2 regions of the Pseudoduganella sp. GW821-FHT11H04 genome follow, and region 2 is predicted to be linked to the other one. Evidence: predicted binding sites of a transcription regulator. Region 2 holds the regulator's gene; the other holds the start of a gene.
The links. The regulator LexA, encoded in region 2, represses DNA repair genes until DNA is damaged. The targets are predictions, from matches to a motif close to ACTGTATNNNNATACAGT.

Region 1 (9,200 bases), 230 kb from region 2:
CCGTTGGCGATGCTGGAGCCGTGCAGGCTGCCTTGCTTATTCGAGACGGTACCGGAGCCGATAATGGTGCCGGCGCACAGTTCGCGCGTCTTGGCGGCGTGGGCCACCAGTTGGGCGAAGTTGAAGGTCATGTCCTCGCCGGCGTTCGGCTTGCCGAAAGGCTGGCGGTTGATCTGCACCAGCAATGGCAGGCGCAGCTTGCTGTCGTTCCAGGACTTGCCCAGTTCTTCCGGCGTAACGGCCACCGGCGAGAAGGCGCTGGCCGGCTTGGAGTTGAAGAAGCCGAAGCCCTTTGCCAGTTCGTTCGGGATCAGGTTGCGCAGGGAGACGTCGTTGACCAGCATGACCAAGCGGATCGCCTTGGCCGCCTCTTCGTCGCTGGCGCCCATTTTCACATCGCCGGTGATGACGGCAACTTCCGCTTCCAGGTCGATACCCCAGGCTTCGTCCAGCGCGAAGATGGCGTCGCGCGGGCCGACGAAGCTGTCGGAGCCGCCCTGGTACATCAGCGGGTCGGTATAGAACGATGCCGGCACTTCGGCATTGCGGGCCTTGCGCACCAGCTCCACGTGGTTGATATAGGCGGAACCGTCGGCCCACTGGAAGGCGCGCGGCAGCGGCGAGTGGCACATGCTTTCGTCGAAAGGCTTGGCGCCCGATGCGCTGCCCTGGTTCAGCAGGGCGTAGATCTGCTTCAGCTGCGGGGCGGCGTTGTCCCAGTTATCCAGTGCATCCTGCATGGTGGCGGCGATGGTCGGTACCGGCTGGCAGGATTTCAGGTCGCGGCTAACGACGACCAGGCGGCCGTCACGGCTGCCGTCTTTCAGGGAGGCGAGTTTCATGTAATTCCTTCGCTTTTAATCTTTATGCTTGTGGTGCGTGCATCCAGGCTGCGTGCTTGGGGGCTTTTTTCGTTTTAGACCATTCTTCCAGCATTTCCCACTTCACGTCGTCCAGCTTTTTCATCATTTCCGGGGTGCCGATGTTGGCTGCCAGTTCCAGGCGGTGGCCGTTCGGGTCGAAGAAGTAGATCGACTTGAAGATGGTGTGGTTGACGGGGCCCAGTACCTCGATGCCGGCGGCGACCAGGCGCTCTTTGGCGGCCAGAAGTTCGTCCATCGACGCCACTTCCAGCGCCAGGTGCTGTACCCAGGCAGGGGTGTTTTCGTCGCGGCCCATGTCTTTCTGGGTTGGCAGCTCGAAGAAAGCAAGGATGTTGCCCTGGCCGGCGTCCAGGAAGACGTGCATGTATGGATCGGGGGCCTTGGTCGAAGGCACTTCATCCTCCGCGATGGCCAGCACGAAGTTCATGTTCAGGTGCTTGACGTACCACTCAACGGTTTCCTTGGCGTCTTTGCAGCGGTAGGCAACGTGGTGGATTTGCTTGATTTTCATGACGGGCTCCTTTGTATCCCGCCATTAAACTCTTGTTTCAGCTATCATACAAACGATATTTTCACGTCCATTTATTAGTTTTTCTGATGAGTCCAACCGTCCGCCAAATGCGCGCCCTGGTCGCTGTTGCCCGCACCGGCAGCTTCACTTCCGCCGCCGACCTGCTCCATGTGACCCAGTCCGCCCTGTCGGGGCAGATCAAGGAGCTGGAGCAGCTGCTGGGGGTGAAGGTGGTCGAGCGCAATACGCGGCGCGTGCAGCTATCGGAGGTGGGGCGCGAGCTTTATCCGCTGTTCGACAAGATGCTGCAGGACCTGGATGGGGCGATGGTGGATATTGCCAATCGCAAGGCCCTGAAAAAAGGCATCGTGCGGGTGGCGGCGCCGCAGATGATGGCCTGCACCCTGCTGCCGCAGGTGATCGGGGCTTTCCGAGCTTCCTATCCGGACGTGCAGGTGCAACTGGTGGACTGCCCGGTCGATAACGTGGCGGCGCGCGTAGTGAGCGGCGAGGTTGATGTGGGCATTGGGCCGGAGCGCGATGTGACGGCGGAGGTGGATGCGCAGCTGCTGTTCGAAATGCCGTTCGTCGTGGTATTCCCCGCCGGGCATGCGCTGGCTGCGCGCCGCACGGTAGCCTGGTCGGAGGTCAACCAGCATCCCTTCATTGCGCTGCAGGGCCAGTTCACCGAACGCCTGCTGCGCGATATGACGACGCTGGCGCCGTATAACGAGGTGACCTTCATGACGACAGCGCTGGCGATGGTGGCGGCGGGGCTGGGCATCACCGCCTGCCTGCCCTATGCGGAGCCGATGGTGCGCCTGTATGGGCTGGAAATGCGGCCGCTGGTCGAGCCGGAGCTAAAGCGCAAATTCTTCATCTACACCAAGACCTCGCGCACACCTTCGCCCGCTGCGGAGCGCTTCATCAGCGTGCTTGGCGAGCATTCCCTATAATTGGCGCATGTCGCACAATACGATTGAAGCCAATAAGGCAATGGACAAATTCGACGGCCACCACCAGGTTTGGCTGTTCGGTTATGGCTCTCTGATTTACAAAGCGGACTTCCCCTTCATCGAGCGCCGGCCGGCGCACATTTTCGGCTGGTCGCGCCGCTTCTGGCAAGGTTCGCACGACCATCGCGGCACGCCTGATGCGCCGGGCCGCGTGGCTACCCTGATTCCGTTGGAAGGCGCCGTTTGCCACGGCATGGCCTACCTTGTTACGCCGGAAGAATTTGCCCATCTCGACCATCGCGAGAAAAATGGCTACCTGCGCGTTGCGATTCACATTCATTTCGAAGCGGGCGGCGTGGAGGAAGGCCTCATCTACATCGCCGCCGCCGACAACGCCGCCTGGCTGGGCGATGCGCCGGTGGAAGAAATCGCCCGCCACATCGCCGCTGCTTCCGGCCCAAGCGGCCCGAACATCGAATACTTGCTGCGCCTGGCGAGCGAGCTTCGCGCAATGGGACATCACGACGAGCATGTTCACGCAATCGAAGCCCAACTTGCTCGACTGCAGCACGATGGAAAGTGAGAGACGGCGTACCTGCATGATAACTCGGTCGCTGCTACTGAAAACTACTGAAATATTTGCGATTAGAGCGCTATCAGGGCCCCAAAAGCACAATTTCAGTAGTTTTCAGTAGTATTTTCAGTAGTTTTCAGTAGTAGGTCCCGACAAGTGTGCACAGAGCTCCCAAACCGAGAACTGGCGGCGGACTAATGCTTTTTTAAAACAGATCCATCTGACCGGCTTTCGCGGCGGCACGGGCGCGGGCGCCGGATGGGGGGATGTAGTCGGGGCGTTTGAATTGGGTGCAGTCAAGGGAGCGGAATTTGCTGTGGCGGCCGTGGAAGCCGAAGCGGGTGATGCCTTTTTCGATGCGCTGCTGGATCAGGTCTGCCCATACGCCTTCACCGCGCATGCGAGAGCCGAACTCTGCTTCATATTCTTTGCCGCCGCGCATATCGCGGACGCGGTTCATCACGCGTGCTGCGCGGTCGGGGAAATGGGCTTCCAGCCATTCCTTGAAAAGCGGGCTCACTTCCCATGGCAGGCGCAACACGACGTAAGTTGCCATCACCGCGCCGGCATCGCGCGCTGCGGCCATGATTTTTTCAATATCAGGCTCGGTGACGAAGGGGATGATCGGTGCGATGCTGACGCCGACCGGAATGCCGGCCTTGGCCAACGTTTCAATCGTACGCAGGCGGCGTGCCGGCGCGGCGGCGCGCGGCTCGAGCGTGCGGGAAATCTTGCTATCCAGGGTAGTCAGGGTGATCGAGGCGGCGGCAAGGTTGCGCGCAGCCATCGGCGCGAGGATGTCGATATCGCGCTCGATCAGTGAGGATTTGGTAATCAGCCCCACCGGGTGGTTGCACTCGGCCAGCACTTCCAGCACGCGCCGCGTAAGCTGGTATTCGCGCTCGCACGGCTGGTAGGCGTCGGTATTCACGCCCAACGCCAGCGATTCAACCAGGTAGCCGGGCTTGGACAATTCGGCGCGCAGCAGCTCCGCCGCGTTCACTTTGGCAAATAGCTTGGTCTCGAAATCGAGCCCCGGCGACAGGCCGAGATAACTATGCGATGGGCGCGCGAAGCAGTAAATGCAACCGTGCTCGCAGCCGCGATAGGGATTCAGCGAAACATTGAAGGGAATATCCGGCGACTGGTTATGCGTCAGGATCGTCTTGGCCATTTCTTCGGTGACGATGGTGCACGGCGGACGCATTTCAGCATCGGCATCGTCCGGATCGGGCGCCCAGCCGTCATCAAACGCCTCGCGCGCCTGCAATTCATACCTGCCTTGCATATTTGATACCGCTCCGCGCCCTTTTTGAGCCTTGCGCGATTGCGGCGGCAGCATCACCTGCCCCTCTAGTTCATCGTCCTGCATGCGTGCCTCGACGGCTAAATACTGGATATATATACAGTATTCTAAACCGCCCTGGCCGCGCCTGCAAGCCAAGCTGGTATCATGCGCACTTCTCCGGGATTTCCCCCGACATTCAAAGAGCAATAACATGAGCAAAACTTCCAATCTGCCCTCCTTTGGGAGCAGGATTTCCCTCGCCATTGGCGCCTTTTTCAAAACCCTGGGCGATGCCGAATTCGCTGCGCGCGTGCGCGACGATCAAGTCGGCCCGGTAGCCGCACCTGCCCCAACTCCAACGCCTGCCCCGGCTCCAGCCGCCGCGCCTTTGCGCGAAGCTACGCCTGACGCAGCCCTGCAACTGCTGTCGCTGTTCCAGCGCGAAGCACGCCTGATCGACTTCACCCAGGAAAACTTGTCCGCCTATTCCGACGCCGACATCGGCGCCGCAGCGCGCGTGGTGCATGAAGGCTGCGCCAAGGTGCTGCGCGAGCACTTCACCATTGAAGGCATCCGCAGCGAAGCGGAAGGCAGCCGCGTGACGCTGCCGGAAGGCTTCGACGCCGCTGCCGTGCGCCTGACCGGCAACGTGGTCGGCAAGGCGCCGTTCACCGGCACCCTGAGCCACCGCGGCTGGCGCGCCTCCAGCGTTCGCCTGCCCAAACTGGCGGAAGCGCATGACGCCAAAGTCCTGGCGCCGGCCGAGGTGGAGCTGTGAGCGATCCACGTTACGCCATCGGCATCGACCTTGGCACCACGCATAGCGCGCTGTCCTATGTGGAACTGGCCGGCAGCGACGGCGAGAAAACCGCGCACGGCGTACTGCGCGTGCCCCAGCTGACCGCACCGGGCACGGTGGAAGAACTGCCGCTGCTGCCAAGCTTCCTCTACCTGCCGCACCCGGACGAACTGGCCGCCGGCGAACTGGCCCTGCCCTGGGCCGCCGCCGACGCACAGCCCGCGGTGACGGGCGAAATGGCCCGCAGCCGCGGCGCCACCACGCCGATCCGCCTGGTCTCGAGCGCCAAGAGCTGGCTGTGCCACCCGGGCGTGGACCGCCGCGCCGCCATCCTGCCGCATGACGCGCCGGAAGAAGTTTCGCGCGTCTCGCCGCTGGAAGCTTCCACCCGCTACCTGAAACACTTGTGCGCCGCATGGGATAACGCCCATCCGGAAGCGCCGTTTGCGCAGCAGGCGGTAACCGTCACGATTCCTGCCTCCTTCGACCCGGCAGCGCGTGAACTGACCGCCGAAGCCGCGCGCGCAGCCGGCTACGACGCCATGACCCTGCTGGAAGAACCGCAGGCCGCGCTGTATAGCTGGATCCAGAACAGCGATGGCCGCTGGCGCAAGGAAGTCAAGCCGGGCGACATCATCCTGGTAATGGACGTGGGCGGCGGCACCAGCGACTTTTCGCTGATCGCCATCCTCGAACGCGACGGCAAGCTGGAACCGCATCGTGTGGCCGTAGGCGACCATATCCTGCTGGGCGGCGACAATATGGACCTCGCCCTGGCCCATCTGGTGGCGCGCAAGCTGGCCGCCAGCGGCACCCAGCTCGACGCGTGGCAAATGCGCGCACTGACCTACGGCTGCCGCAGCGCCAAGGAAAACCTGCTGGCCAACGCGCAGGCAGAAACCTGGCCGATCGTGGTGCCAAGCCGCGGCTCGAAGCTGATCGGCGGCTCGATCCGCACCGAGCTGACGCGCGCCGAAGTGACGACCTTCATCACCGACGGCTTCTTCCCGAAAGTGGAAGCGTCGGCACGCCCTGCCGTGCGCGCCCGCGCAGGCCTGACCCAGCTTGGCCTGCCTTACGCGCAGGACGCGGCGATCACCAAGCATCTGGCAGCTTTCCTGGCGCGCCAGGTGGGCGCTACCGGCGAACTGGAAGGCTTTACTGCCAACCCGGCCCACACCTTCCTGCATCCAAGCGCAGTGCTATTCAATGGCGGCGTATTCAAGTCCGAACTGCTGGCTGGCCGCGTGATGGAAACCATCAACGATTGGCTCTATATGGAAGGCGCCGAGCCGGCACGCATGCTGGGCGGCGCGGACCTGGACCTGGCGGTCGCACGCGGCGCCGCCTATTACAGCTATGTGCGTCGCGGCGCCGGTGTGCGCATTCGCGGCGGCACGGCGCGCTCTTACTACGTGGCCGTGGAGTCCTCGATGCCTGCCATCCCGGGCATGGAGCCGCCGATCCAGGCGCTGTGCGTGGCGCCGTTCGGCATGGAAGAAGGCAGCGAGCTGGAATTGCCAGGCCAGGAATTCGGCCTGGTGGTCGGCGAGCCGGTGCACTTCCGCTTCTTCGGTTCCTCAGTGCGGCGCCAGGACCAGATCGGCTCGGTGCTCGATTTCTGGGGTCCGGATGAACTGATTGAGCTGAATGAAATTCAGGCTACGCTGTCGCCCGAAGGCCGTTCCGCCGGCGAAGTTGTGCAGGTGCGCCTGCATGCATACGCCAGCGAAGCGGGCACGCTGGAGCTGCTGGCCGTGGCGCAGGATGGCCAACGCTGGAAGGTCGAATTCGACGTACGCGGCGCCGGCGAAGGCCAATGACGCAGTACCTGGTCAGCATCGACCTGGGCACCACCAATTCGGTGCTCGCTTATGCCGCTCCGGGCGGCGATGTCCAACTGCTCGAAGTCGAGCAGCTCACCGCTCCCGGCGAGGTTGGCAGCGCTGCCTTGCTGCCCTCCTCGCGCTACCACCCAGCTGCCGGCGAATTTGCGGTGGGCGAATTGCAGCTGCCCTGGCCTGAGCCGACGGTGGCGGACGCGCCTTCCGGCGCCGTCGTCGGCCGCCTGGCGCGCAAGCTTGGCGGACAAGTGCCCGGGCGCTTGGTCGCCAGCGCCAAAAGCTGGCTATCCCATACCGGCGTTGACCGCATGGCGCCCATCCTGCCCTGGGGCGCCGCGGATGACGTGGCGCGCGTGTCGCCGGTTGCCGCCAGCGCGAGCTATCTCGCGCACTTACGGGCGGCATGGAATACACGCTTCCCTTCCGCGCCGCTTGAACAGCAGCAAATCGTACTGACCATACCCGCATCCTTCGACGAAGGCGCTCGAGCACTTACGCTGGAAGCGGCGCGCATGGCCGGCTTGCCTTCGTTGCGCCTTCTTGAAGAACCGCAGGCCGCGCTCTACGACTGGCTGTACCGCCACCGCACAACGCTGGCGCAGGAGCTGGCTTCCGCACGCCTGGTGCTAGTGGCCGACGTCGGCGGCGGAACTACCGACTTCACGCTCGTCAAGGTAGAAATGGTGGACGGCGCGCCGCAGCTGACGCGCATCGGCGTCGGCAATCACTTGATCCTCGGCGGCGACAATATGGACCTGGCGCTGGCACACCTCGCCGAACAGCGCCTGTCCGCCAGCGCTGACGGGACGCCGAGCGCACAGCCCCCGCAACGCTTGTCGGCGGCGCGCCTGGCCCAGCTCACTGAACGCTGCCGCGCGGCGAAGGAAGCCTTGCTGGCGGAGGACGCGCCGGAGCAAATCAGCGTCACGCTTCTCGGTTCTGGCTCCAAGCTGATTGGCGGCAGCCGCTCCGTTACGCTGCAGCGGCAAGACATTGAGCGCATCGTACTGGACGGCTTCTTCCCCCTCAACGAAGCGCAGCAGCCCGCGCAACTCAAACGCGGCGGCATCGTCGAATTCGGCCTGCCCTACGCGAGCGACCCGGCCATCACGCGCCACCTGGCCAGCTTCCTGCGCCAGCATGCCTCCGCCGCGCGCGATGCCCTGGGCCAGCCGGATGACGGCAAGCTCCCCATCCCCGACACCCTGCTGTTGAACGGCGGCGTATTCCGCGCCGCCAAATTGGCCGAGCGCCTGGCCGCAACGTTATCGGCCTGGCGCGGACAGCCGCTGCGCGTCCTCCACAACGACAACCCCGACGTGGCGGTCGCCCGCGGCGGGGTCGCGTACGCACTTGGCAAACAGGGCATGGCCCCCACCATCGCCGGCGGCTCGCCGCGCAGCTACTGGCTGCTACTGGATAACGCCCGCGCCCCCGGCGTGACGCGCCGCGCCGTCTGCCTGCTCCCGCGCGGCGCGGCCAGCGGCCACGAAGTGCGCCTCGACGAACGCAGCTTCGCCTTGCGCCTGGGCCGCCCCGTACGCTTCCACATCGCCACCACGCTGGCCGACGCCACGCCGCCGCAAGCCGGCGAAGTGGCCGACCTCGCACCAGACGATCTCACCGCGCTGCCTGCCATTGCCACCATACTTCGCGACAACAACGATGCCAACGCGCGCAAGGAAATCACCGTGCAACTGGCTGCCTCGCTGACTGAAGTCGGCACGCTGGAAGTGCACTGCGACGGCAACGGCCAACGCTGGCAACTGGAATTCCAGCTGCGCGAAGTCGGCGCCGATCACGCCGCTGACAGCTGCGCCGGCGAAGACGGTGCAGCCGATGCCAGCGCCGAAGCGTCCCTGCCAGCGCGCCTGCCCGACGCGCTGGAAAAGATCGACCGCATCTTCGGCAGCCGCGCGCAGCAAGTCGACGTCAAGGAAGTGCGCCAGCTGCGCAGCCAGCTCGAACACTCGTTAGGTAGCCGTGAACGCTGGGCCACGCCCCTGCTGCGCCGCCTGTTCGACGCCCTGATAGAGCGCGCCAAAGGCCGCCGCCGCTCGCCCGAGCACGAACGCACCTGGCTCAACCTGGCCGGCTACTGCCTGCGGCCCGGCTTTGGCCACACGCTCGACGAATGGCGCATCGAACAGCTATGGGCAATGTTCGAAACTGGCGTGCAGCACCACAAGGACAGCCAGGTCTGCGCCGAATGGTGGACGCTATGGCGCCGCGTTGCAGGCGGCCTGCCTCCCGCTGCGCAACTGCGCCTGCTGGACGATTTCGCCTTCAACCTGCAGGCCGATGCCCGCGAACGCGGACGCCGTCCCGTCACCCTGGTCAACGG
Region 2 (9,200 bases):
CCCCCGCCGACACCGGATTCCGCTGCCGCTGCCCGGCATCCCGACATCTTGCTGCTTGTTTCCCTGCTGGACGGCAGCCCTGCCTGCCTCCATATTGAAATCCAGTGCAGCCGCGATGAAGGTTTCGCCCAGCGTATGGCGATTTACCGCAGTCGCCTGCAAGACCGCTTTGCCATGCCGATCATCAGCATCGCCCTGCTGGCCGATCCAGGTCTGCGATGGCGGCCGTTACGGCCGTCGCAATCGCCACGCACCTGCTTGCATTGCAGACCCGCCGCTCAGTCGAGCGCCGCCGGGCCGCCAAGTTGCGCTTACTGCGTCAACTTTTTGCAGGCAGTTGGAATGTGCGGGAACTTTCAGACCTGCGGCAAGTCATAGATCTGATGATGCCAATACCAAGGACATGGCAAACGGAGACAACCATGGAAATCTACGAACTGATCGAAGCCGACCAGCATGCTGACAAAAACAGTTTTGCTTACATGATGTGGGAGCTGACAGACCGTCGAGGACGAATAAAGGGAAGGATTCAAGGGCTTGCTGAAGGCCGTGCTGAAGGGCGTGCTGAGGCGCGCAGACGTTTGGCAGCAATGGTGGAGCGACAACTCGAGGCCCGCTTCGGCAAACTACCCGAATCGGTTCGCAGCCCCATGCGCGACGCGAACCCGGAGCAACTGGAACAGTTGGCCCTGGCGCTACTGAGGGTGAGGACGCTGGATGATGCCTTGGTGATCTCCGGACTAATCGCCTGAGGCCGCGCCTTGCGCTTGCGCGGCGCGGGAAGACTGCAGGATGCCGGTCAGGAAACCGAGCCCGGCCGCAAGCCAGATGCAGGACGCGACAACGTCAAACGTCCACAGACGCTCGGGGAATTTGTAGAGGTAAGGCACAACCAGCAGCCCGCGCAGCAGGCAGATCGCAGCGATCGTGCCCTGCGCCATTTGTGCAAACGGCAGCCAGTGCAGGCGGCCCGCACCGGCCAGCGCGTACAGGGAGCAGATGAACATCAGGGCCCCAATGAGCGCAGCACCAGCAGGCGCGAACCAGGTCCCAGCGTGGGCGGGAGCGACAACCTTAGGCGGCGCCTGCAGGAAGGCGTACCACTCCGGCCCCAGCCAAGGCGCGGCGAAATGGATTACTGCACCAAAAAGCGAAATCCCCGCCGCCAGCAAGAAAGCAAACCGTCCCATCCTGCCCTCCAATGGTTGTCGAATCGACATTAAGCCGAATATTTTCTGCCGATGCAACAAATTTGCTTGCAATTCCTTTCATACTGTACAAAAATACAGACTGTCTATAATCACAGTCCACTATAGCGCCATGATCAAGCTCACAGCACGACAAGAACAAATCCTCGACCTGATCAAGGATGCAATCGAAAACACCGGCTTCCCACCGACCCGCGCAGAAATCGCAGCGGAACTGGGCTTCAAATCCGCCAATGCGGCCGAAGAGCACCTGAAAGCCCTCCAGCGCAAAGGCGCGATTGAAATCACCGCCGGCACTTCGCGCGGCATCCGCCTGACCGGCAACTTCGGCGGCCCGGCAACCGGCACCGCAAAACCTAGCCCTGCCCCGCGCGCCAAAGTCGAATTCGACGATATGCCAGCCGTCCCGGCCGGCATGCTGATTTCCCTGCCGCTGATCGGCCGCGTCGCCGCCGGTTCGCCCATCCTGGCACAGGAAAACCTGGAAACCAGCTACAGCGTCGACCCGAACCTGTTCTCGGCCAAGCCCGACTTCCTGCTGAAGGTGCGCGGCGAATCGATGCGCGACATCGGCATCATGGACGGCGACCTGCTGGCCGTGAAAAAGACCGACAGCGCCCGCAACGGCCAGGTGGTGGTAGCCCGTATCGGCAACGACGTCACGGTGAAGACCTACCGCAAGACCGGCAGCAAGATCGAACTGCTGCCGGAAAACCCGGACTTCAAGATCATCACCGTCAACCCGGAAGACGACTTCGCCCTGGAAGGCCTGGCGGTCGGCCTGATGCGCACCTGGCACTGATTCATCCCGCCTGTTCCGCGTTTTTTGCAGCCTGTCGCATAGACGCTACTATTGCCGGGCAAACAAAGTTATCCTTCTTACATCAACAACAAGAAGGAGAAAACATGTTTGCCCGACGCCTCAGCGCCACCCTGTGCACTCTCGCATTTGCCTCCGTCTCGGCCTACGCCGCAGCGCCACAGCAGCAATTCGCCAAAATGGGCGACCTGCAGCTTGAGAGCAAAGCCACCATCAACGACTGCTCGATCGGCTACCGCACCATCGGCACCCTGAACGCCGACAAATCCAACGCCATCCTGTTCACCACCTGGCACACCGGCACCAGCCGCGACGCCATCGGCATGCTGCAAAGCGGCGCCCTGTTCGATCCAGCGCCATGGTATGTGATCGTGGTCGATGCGCTGGGCAACGGCGTTTCCTGCTCGCCCTCCAACAGCAAGACCCAGGCCGGCCCAGCCTTCCCGCAATTCTCCATGCGCGACATGGTGGAAAGCCAGCACAAGCTGCTGACTGAAAAACTGGGCATCAACCACGTGCGCGCCGTCATGGGCTACTCGATGGGCGGCATGCAAACCTTCCAGTGGGCAGCCAGCTACCCGGGCTTCATGGACGTGGCTATCCCGATTGCGGGCACCCCGCGCCTGACCTCCTCCGACATGCTGTTCCTGCGCATCGTCGAGAAATCCGTGGTCGACGAACCAGCCTATGCCGGCGGCCGCTACGCAAAGAATCCGGCCCTGCCGATGTACAACCTGCTGTTCGCCATGAACTTCGACAGCCCGGCCCACCGCAGCGCACGCACCGCGCCAAAGGATTTCGAAAAATTCTTCCGCGAGAGCGCAGCCTCCGATCCTGAAGGCACCGATGCCAACAACTCCCTGTGGCAGATCCGCGCAGTGCTCGGCCACGACATCGCCCAGGGCGGCAAATTGGAAGACGCAGCTGCCCACGTCAAGGCGCACATCTACCCGATCAATGCCGCGCAAGACCACCTGGTCAATCCAGCGCCAAGCATCTCCTTCGCCAAGCTGCGCAAGGAAGAAGCCACAGTCCTCGACACCGACTGCGGCCACGCCGCCCTGCGCTGCGCCATGCCCGCAATGAAAGCCGTTGTGGAAAAAGCGCTACGCTAAGACTGCAGTCTATTCCGCCAATCCTGCAGTTCGTCGCAGCCACGCTCCCCGGGTGGCTGCGCTAACTTAAAGTCACACAAAACCACATAACCACCGGGGAGATTTGATGTTCAAGCCACTCTGCATCGCAGCCGCGATGCTGGCAGCGCAGTCCGCGTTCGCCTTCGACAACCAGACCAACCATTACCGCCTGAGCATCGACAAAGATGCCAAGCGCGCCCACGTTGAAGCCGACGTCTGGGTCGAAGGCCGCGAACTGGTGCTGTTCAACTGCATGCCCATCCCGCAGCTGAAAAACGGCCAGGCGGACCTGATCGAAAAACTGGCCGTGCGCGACATGGCCGGCAGCGCGGTCGCACTGACCGACAAGGGCGAAGGCGAATATGAAGTGGATGGCGACCGCCGCCTGCGCCTCTCCTATGACATCCGCCTGGAGCACGACAAATACGAATGGCCGGGCGGGAATGAAGAAGTGTCCTATCACACAGACGAAGGCCTGATGTCGGTCGGCTACCCGCTATTTATCGTGCCGGGCGTGAAGATGCTGGGCGAAACCGAAGTCGCCTTCGAGCTGCCGCAAGGGTGGAAAGCCAACACGCCATGGCGCAGCGCCGGCAAGCCTGGCGCCTTCGTCGTCGAATCGCGCCGCGAGCTGGTGAACAACGCCTTCTTCTTCGGCACCGCACATGCCGAGACCTTCAAGGCAGGCGGCGTCGAAATGACCCTGGTCATGGGCAAACAATACTGGAAACGCCGCGACGCCTTCATGTCGATGATCGACAAACAGATGAACAGCTACCAGAAGCTTTACGGCCGTGGCCCGGTTGCCGACCGCTTCCTGATCGTGATCAACCAGGGCGACACCGGCGACGGCGGCGCCTTCTCCGCCTCCTTCAGCCAATACCTGAAAGACGATGGCAGCGACGTCTCGCGCCCGATCTGGGGCAAGGTGATGGCGCACGAGCTGGCCCACTTCTGGGACGGTCACTCGCTGGTGCCGAAGAACGAAAGCGAAGAATGGTTCAAGGAAGGCGTGAACGACTACGTCACCGTGATCACGATGGCGCGCAACAAACTGATGGACCGCACGATGGTGATCCAGCAGCTGGAAAACCTGGCGCGCGGCCAGAACGTCGCCCGTAATGTACAAGGACTGACCGTCACAGTGCGCGAAGCGGTCAAGGACAAGCACCGCAACTGGCTGCTTGTCTACGGCGGCGGTACGATTGCCGGCCTGGCGATGGACGTCGAACTGCGCAAGGCCAGCAAAGGCAAGGTCAGCCTCGACACGCTGCTGAACGCGATGTACAAAGAGTTCGGCCACAAAGGCAAACAATACGACCAGGCCGACATCGTCCGCATCGGCAAAGCGATCGGCGGTGTCGACCTCGACCCGCTGCTGAACAACATTGTCGCCACCACCAAAGCGCCCGACCTCTCGCCCCTGTTCAAAGACATTGGCCTGCGCCTCGAACAATTCGGCATGCTGGAAACCTACCTGCTGCGCGACCCAGCCGCCACAGCCGAACAGAAATCCCGCTTCACCGCCATCTTCGGTATCCCCTACTAAGGAAAAAGTCGGGGTCAGGTCGGCGGGGTCTTCGATGCCGACGGAGACGCGGATCAGGCTGTCGGCAATGCCCATCGAGGCGCGGCGCTCTGGGCCCATTTCGTAGAAGATGGTGTGCGAGACGGGGATCACCAACGTGCGGGTATCGCCCAGGTTGGAAGTCGGGATCGCGAGCTTCAACTTGTTGAGGTAGTCGAAACAGTCGATGCCGTCTTTCAGTTCAAAGCTCAAAAGCGAACCGAAGTCCTTGAACAGCTCTGCTGCGATGCCGTGCTGCGGGTGCGATTTCAGGCCTGGGTAGTAGACAGCCGCAACGCGCTCGTCGGCTTCCAGCATTGCTGCCAGGGCGCGGGCGTTGGCGCAGGTGCGTTCCATGCGCAGGGCCAGCGTTTCGGCGCCGACGGCAATGGTGTGCGCTGCTTCCGGGGCCAGCGAGGCGCCGAAGTCGCGCAGCGCCTTGGCGCGGATCTGCACCAGGCCCCACTGCGCCGCAGGATTCTTTTTGTAGTTCTCGAAGATGTTCGGGAACTTGGTCCAGTCGTAAGCGCCGGTATCAGTCAGCGCGCCGCCCAGTGCATTGCCATGGCCGCCAATCGACTTGGTCAGCGCATTCACCACCAGGCCCGCACCCACGTCTTTCGGGCGGAACAGGTAGGGCGACGTCATCGTGTTGTCCACGATGTAGAGGATGCCGCGCTCCGCGCACAGTTGGCCGATGCGTTTCAGGTCGGCGATCTGCGTGCGCGGGTTGGCGATGGTCTCCACGAACACCATGCGGGTTTCAGGCTTCAAAGCCGCGGCCACATTGGCCACGTCGGTGGCGTCGACAAAGTCCACGCCCACGCCCTGCCCCGCTACGGTTTGCCACAGCGAGTTGGTATTCCCGAACAGGAACGACGACGACACGATATGGTCGCCGGCGCGCAGCAGCGCCTGGAACACGGCGCCGATGGCGCCCATGCCCGTGGCGAAGCAGATCGTGCCCACGCCCTGCTCCATCTTGCTGACCTTATCCTCCAAAGCGGCAACGGTAGGGTTGCCCTGGCGGCCGTAGCGGAAGCCCGGCTCCTTGCCCTGGAAGACCGACGCCAGCTGGCGTGCGTCGGCGTAGCCGAAAGTGACCGAAGTGTGGATCGGCTTGTGCAGCGAGCCGTGCTCGATGCCTTTCTGGCGGTCGTTATGCAGGATGGTGGTCGTGAAGCCGTAGTTCTTCATCAGGATTCCGTGTTGGCGGTGTTCAGGTTCAGTTGCGTACGTGCCGCGTCTTCAGCAACCTTGGCCTTGGTCGGATTGTGGCGAGCCTGTTCGATGCGGTCCAGGTACTCGGCCGACACGTCGCCGGTGATATACTTGCCGTCGAAGCAGGAAGCCTCGAATTCGGTCAGCGCAGGGTTCACGTCGGCGATGGATTTCTTCAGGTCTTCCAGGTCCTGGTAGACCAGCGCGTCGGCGGTGATTTCTTCGCAGATCTCTTGCACGGTGCGGCCGTGGGCGATCAGTTCGTCGCGGGTAGGCATGTCGATGCCGTACACGTTCGGGTACAGCACTGGCGGCGCGGCGGAGGCGAAGATCACTTTCTTGGCGCCGGCTTCGCGCGCCATCTGCACGATCTCACGGGAGGTGGTGCCGCGCACGATGGAGTCGTCCACCAGCAGTACAACCTTGTCCTTGAATTCGTCGCCGATGGCGTTCAGCTTCTGGCGCACGGACTTCTTGCGCATCGCCTGGCCCGGCATGATGAAGGTGCGGCCGATGTAGCGGTTCTTGATGAAGCCTTCGCGGTAATCCACGCCCAGGCGCATCGCCAACTGGATTGCGGCAGGACGCGAGGAGTCAGGAATAGGCATGACGACGTCCACGCCTTCAGCCAGGCCTTCGCGCTTGATCTTGTCGGCCAGGTACTCGCCCATCTTCAGGCGGGTGTTGTACACGGAGGCGCCGTCGATCACGGAATCAGGACGCGCCAGGTACACGTATTCGAACACGCATGGATTCAGCTTTGGATTCTCGGCGCAGATCTGTGCGTGCAGGTTGTTGTCGTCGTCGATGAAGATCGCTTCGCCCGGCAGCACGTCGCGCACGAAGCGGAAGCCCATGCCTTCCAGCGCCACGGATTCCGAAGCAACCATGTACTCCTTGCCTTCCGGGGTTTCGTTGATACCCAGGCACAGCGGACGGATGCCGTTCGGGTCGCGGAAGGCCAGCATGCCGCTGCCTGCGATTTGCGCCACCGCAGCATAGCCGCCGCGCACGCGCTTGATCAGCACCGTCACGGCCTGGAAGATGTTGGCCGGGGTCAGGTGAACGTCGGTGGATGCCTTCTGGATCTCGTGCGCCAGCACGTTCAACAGCACTTCCGAATCGGAATCGGTGTTGATGTGGCGGCGGTCATTCTTGAACATCTCGTCCTTGAGCTGTTCCCAGTTGGTCAGGTTGCCGTTGTGCGCCAGGGTGATGCCGAACGGCGCGTTGACGTAGAACGGCTGCGCTTCTTCTTCGCTGGAAGAACCGGCGGTCGGGTAGCGGCAATGGCCGATACCGGAGGTGCCGTTCAGCGAACGCATATTCCGAGTGCGGAACACGTCGCGCACCAGGCCATTGGCCTTGTGCATGGAGAACGTGTTGCTTTGGTTGGTTGCGATACCTGCCGCGTCCTGGCCGCGATGCTGCAACAGCAGCAGCGCGTCATACAGCATCTGGTTGACTGGTTGGTGGGATACGACGCCGACGATGCCACACATGGTGTGCTCCTAAACTTGGTACTGCGGATTTAACGAATTCTAAAAATGGACATGCTGCGCCATATCGGCGGGCAGGAATGGTTTTACGGTGCGCACGCCGGATTCCGCCATGGGACTCAACAGCGCGTTCTTCCAGAAATCCTGCTTCGGCATGGATGTCATCCCTGCCAATATGACGCCGGCCAGCACAATCACAATGCCCCGAGCCAGGCCAAACAAGCTTCCCAGGCCGCGGTCTGCCAGTGACAGGCCGCCCGCTTCGATCAGCGCCTCGATCGCCATGGTCACCAGGGCAAGGAGGATGCGCGCACCGATAAACAGTGCAATGAAGGCAACGATCAGGCGCACCACGGCGCCCGGGATGGCCTCCGGCAGCATGGCGGCCAGCCATGGTCCGTAAGCGTTGGCGACGACAAAGGCTATTATCCAGCCGGCCAGCGACAGTACTTCTTTGACCAGGCCGCGCAGGGTACCGATAATGACGGAGGAGGCAAGCACGAAAATAACCAGGTAATCGAAAATCGTCACGTCAGCGCAGCCTCAAATCATCCTGTCAGGCCGGGGCCAGGCTGCCGTTCAGGCCCAGTTTGACCAGCTTGGCTTTGACCTTTTCGGCTTCTTCCTTGTTCGGGAACGGACCGACTCGCACGCTGGTCAATTCGCCATTGGCGGTGGTGACCTTTTGCGCATAGGACTTGATGCCGGCGTCGCCCAGCTTGCGCTGCAGCTCTTCCACTTTTTCTTTCGCGGCGAAGGCGCCGACCTTGATCACAAACTTGGTCGATGGCGCTGCTTCGGCGGCCTTGCCTTCCAGGATAGCCATGGCGCGCGCATCGTCGGACAGTGCAGGCTTGGCTTCCGGTTTCTTCGGCTCCGGCTTCGGTTCTGGGTGTTTTACTTCGGCCTTGGCGACTTTTGGCTCGGTCGCTTTTGGATCGGCCGCTTTTGGCGGCTTCACAGGTTCGGTCACGGCCGGCTTGCTCGGCACGTGGACAATTTCTTCGCCCTTGTCGAGGGCAGCGCCGGCGGCTGCAACCGGAGCGACCGTACGCGAGGACGGCGCCGGAGCAGGAACAGGAGCAGGAGCGGCAGGCTGCCCGATAGCTGGCACCGGAGCCGGTGCGCTGGCAGGACCGCCATTCAGCGGTTCGCCCGGCTTGTCCTTCGAAGGCATATTGATGGCGATATCCGACACCGACGATTTAGGTTCGGAATCGAGCAGCATCGGCAGGCCGATGGCCACTGCCAAAGCTAGCGCAATGGCGCCTACCAGACGGCGGCGTGCACGCTTTTTCTCTGGCAGTACGGGATCCTGGGCATTTTTGCCGGCACCGCGGCGCGGAGCCGCGTCGGCGCCGGCGCTGGATGCGCGCTTGGAACGGGCCTTTTCATCCAGGGCCCTGTCGTCCTGTGCGCGGTAGTAGCCGCTGTCTTCACCAGCAGCATCTTGCTTGTCTTTGCCAAATTTCGATAACAAGCCCATGCGGAATTTTCTCAGTGGAGTGAGGATTTTTTCGCCGCCATGACGCCGGCGACGGTCAGGAATGATCCAAAGACCACAATTCTATCATTCTCGCCCGCGCGGCTCATCGCATTTGCGAATGCCTGACCTGGATCATCGAAAATATTGACGGTTTTTTCACCGATTTTCGGCTCAATCGCCTGCACTTTGCCTGCCAGCTCGGAAGCAGTGGCCGCGCGCGACGATGGTAAGTTGGTAAGACACCAGTGGTCAACGCATGGCGC

Region 1: a site for LexA is predicted at 4,318-4,335, ahead of AC1RTP_RS02380 (PA0069 family radical SAM protein). Genes of this name have one in related genera too.

What each region holds. Positions count from the first base shown of each region.
Region 1 covers NZ_JBXARE010000001.1:482,605-491,804, reverse strand. The annotation lists gene AC1RTP_RS02400 (fumarylacetoacetate hydrolase family protein) at 1-842, opposite strand, end outside; gene AC1RTP_RS02395 (VOC family protein) at 865-1,395, opposite strand; gene AC1RTP_RS02390 (LysR family transcriptional regulator) at 1,482-2,351, shown strand; gene AC1RTP_RS02385 (gamma-glutamylcyclotransferase) at 2,359-2,934, shown strand; gene AC1RTP_RS02380 (PA0069 family radical SAM protein) at 3,131-4,297, opposite strand; gene AC1RTP_RS02375 (DUF2760 domain-containing protein) at 4,425-4,991, shown strand; gene AC1RTP_RS02370 (Hsp70 family protein) at 4,988-6,835, shown strand; gene AC1RTP_RS02365 (Hsp70 family protein) at 6,832-9,200, shown strand, end outside.
Region 2 covers NZ_JBXARE010000001.1:250,806-260,005, reverse strand. The annotation lists gene AC1RTP_RS01225 (hypothetical protein) at 1-378, shown strand, start outside; gene AC1RTP_RS01220 (DUF4351 domain-containing protein) at 423-752, shown strand; gene AC1RTP_RS01215 (hypothetical protein) at 741-1,190, opposite strand; gene lexA (transcriptional repressor LexA) at 1,321-2,010, shown strand; gene AC1RTP_RS01205 (alpha/beta fold hydrolase) at 2,115-3,143, shown strand; gene AC1RTP_RS01200 (hypothetical protein) at 3,205-3,627, opposite strand; partial or broken gene AC1RTP_RS01195 (cystathionine gamma-synthase family protein) at 4,717-5,928, opposite strand; gene purF (amidophosphoribosyltransferase) at 5,928-7,454, opposite strand; gene AC1RTP_RS01185 (CvpA family protein) at 7,494-7,982, opposite strand; gene AC1RTP_RS01180 (SPOR domain-containing protein) at 8,008-8,937, opposite strand; gene folC (bifunctional tetrahydrofolate synthase/dihydrofolate synthase) at 8,949-9,200, opposite strand, start outside.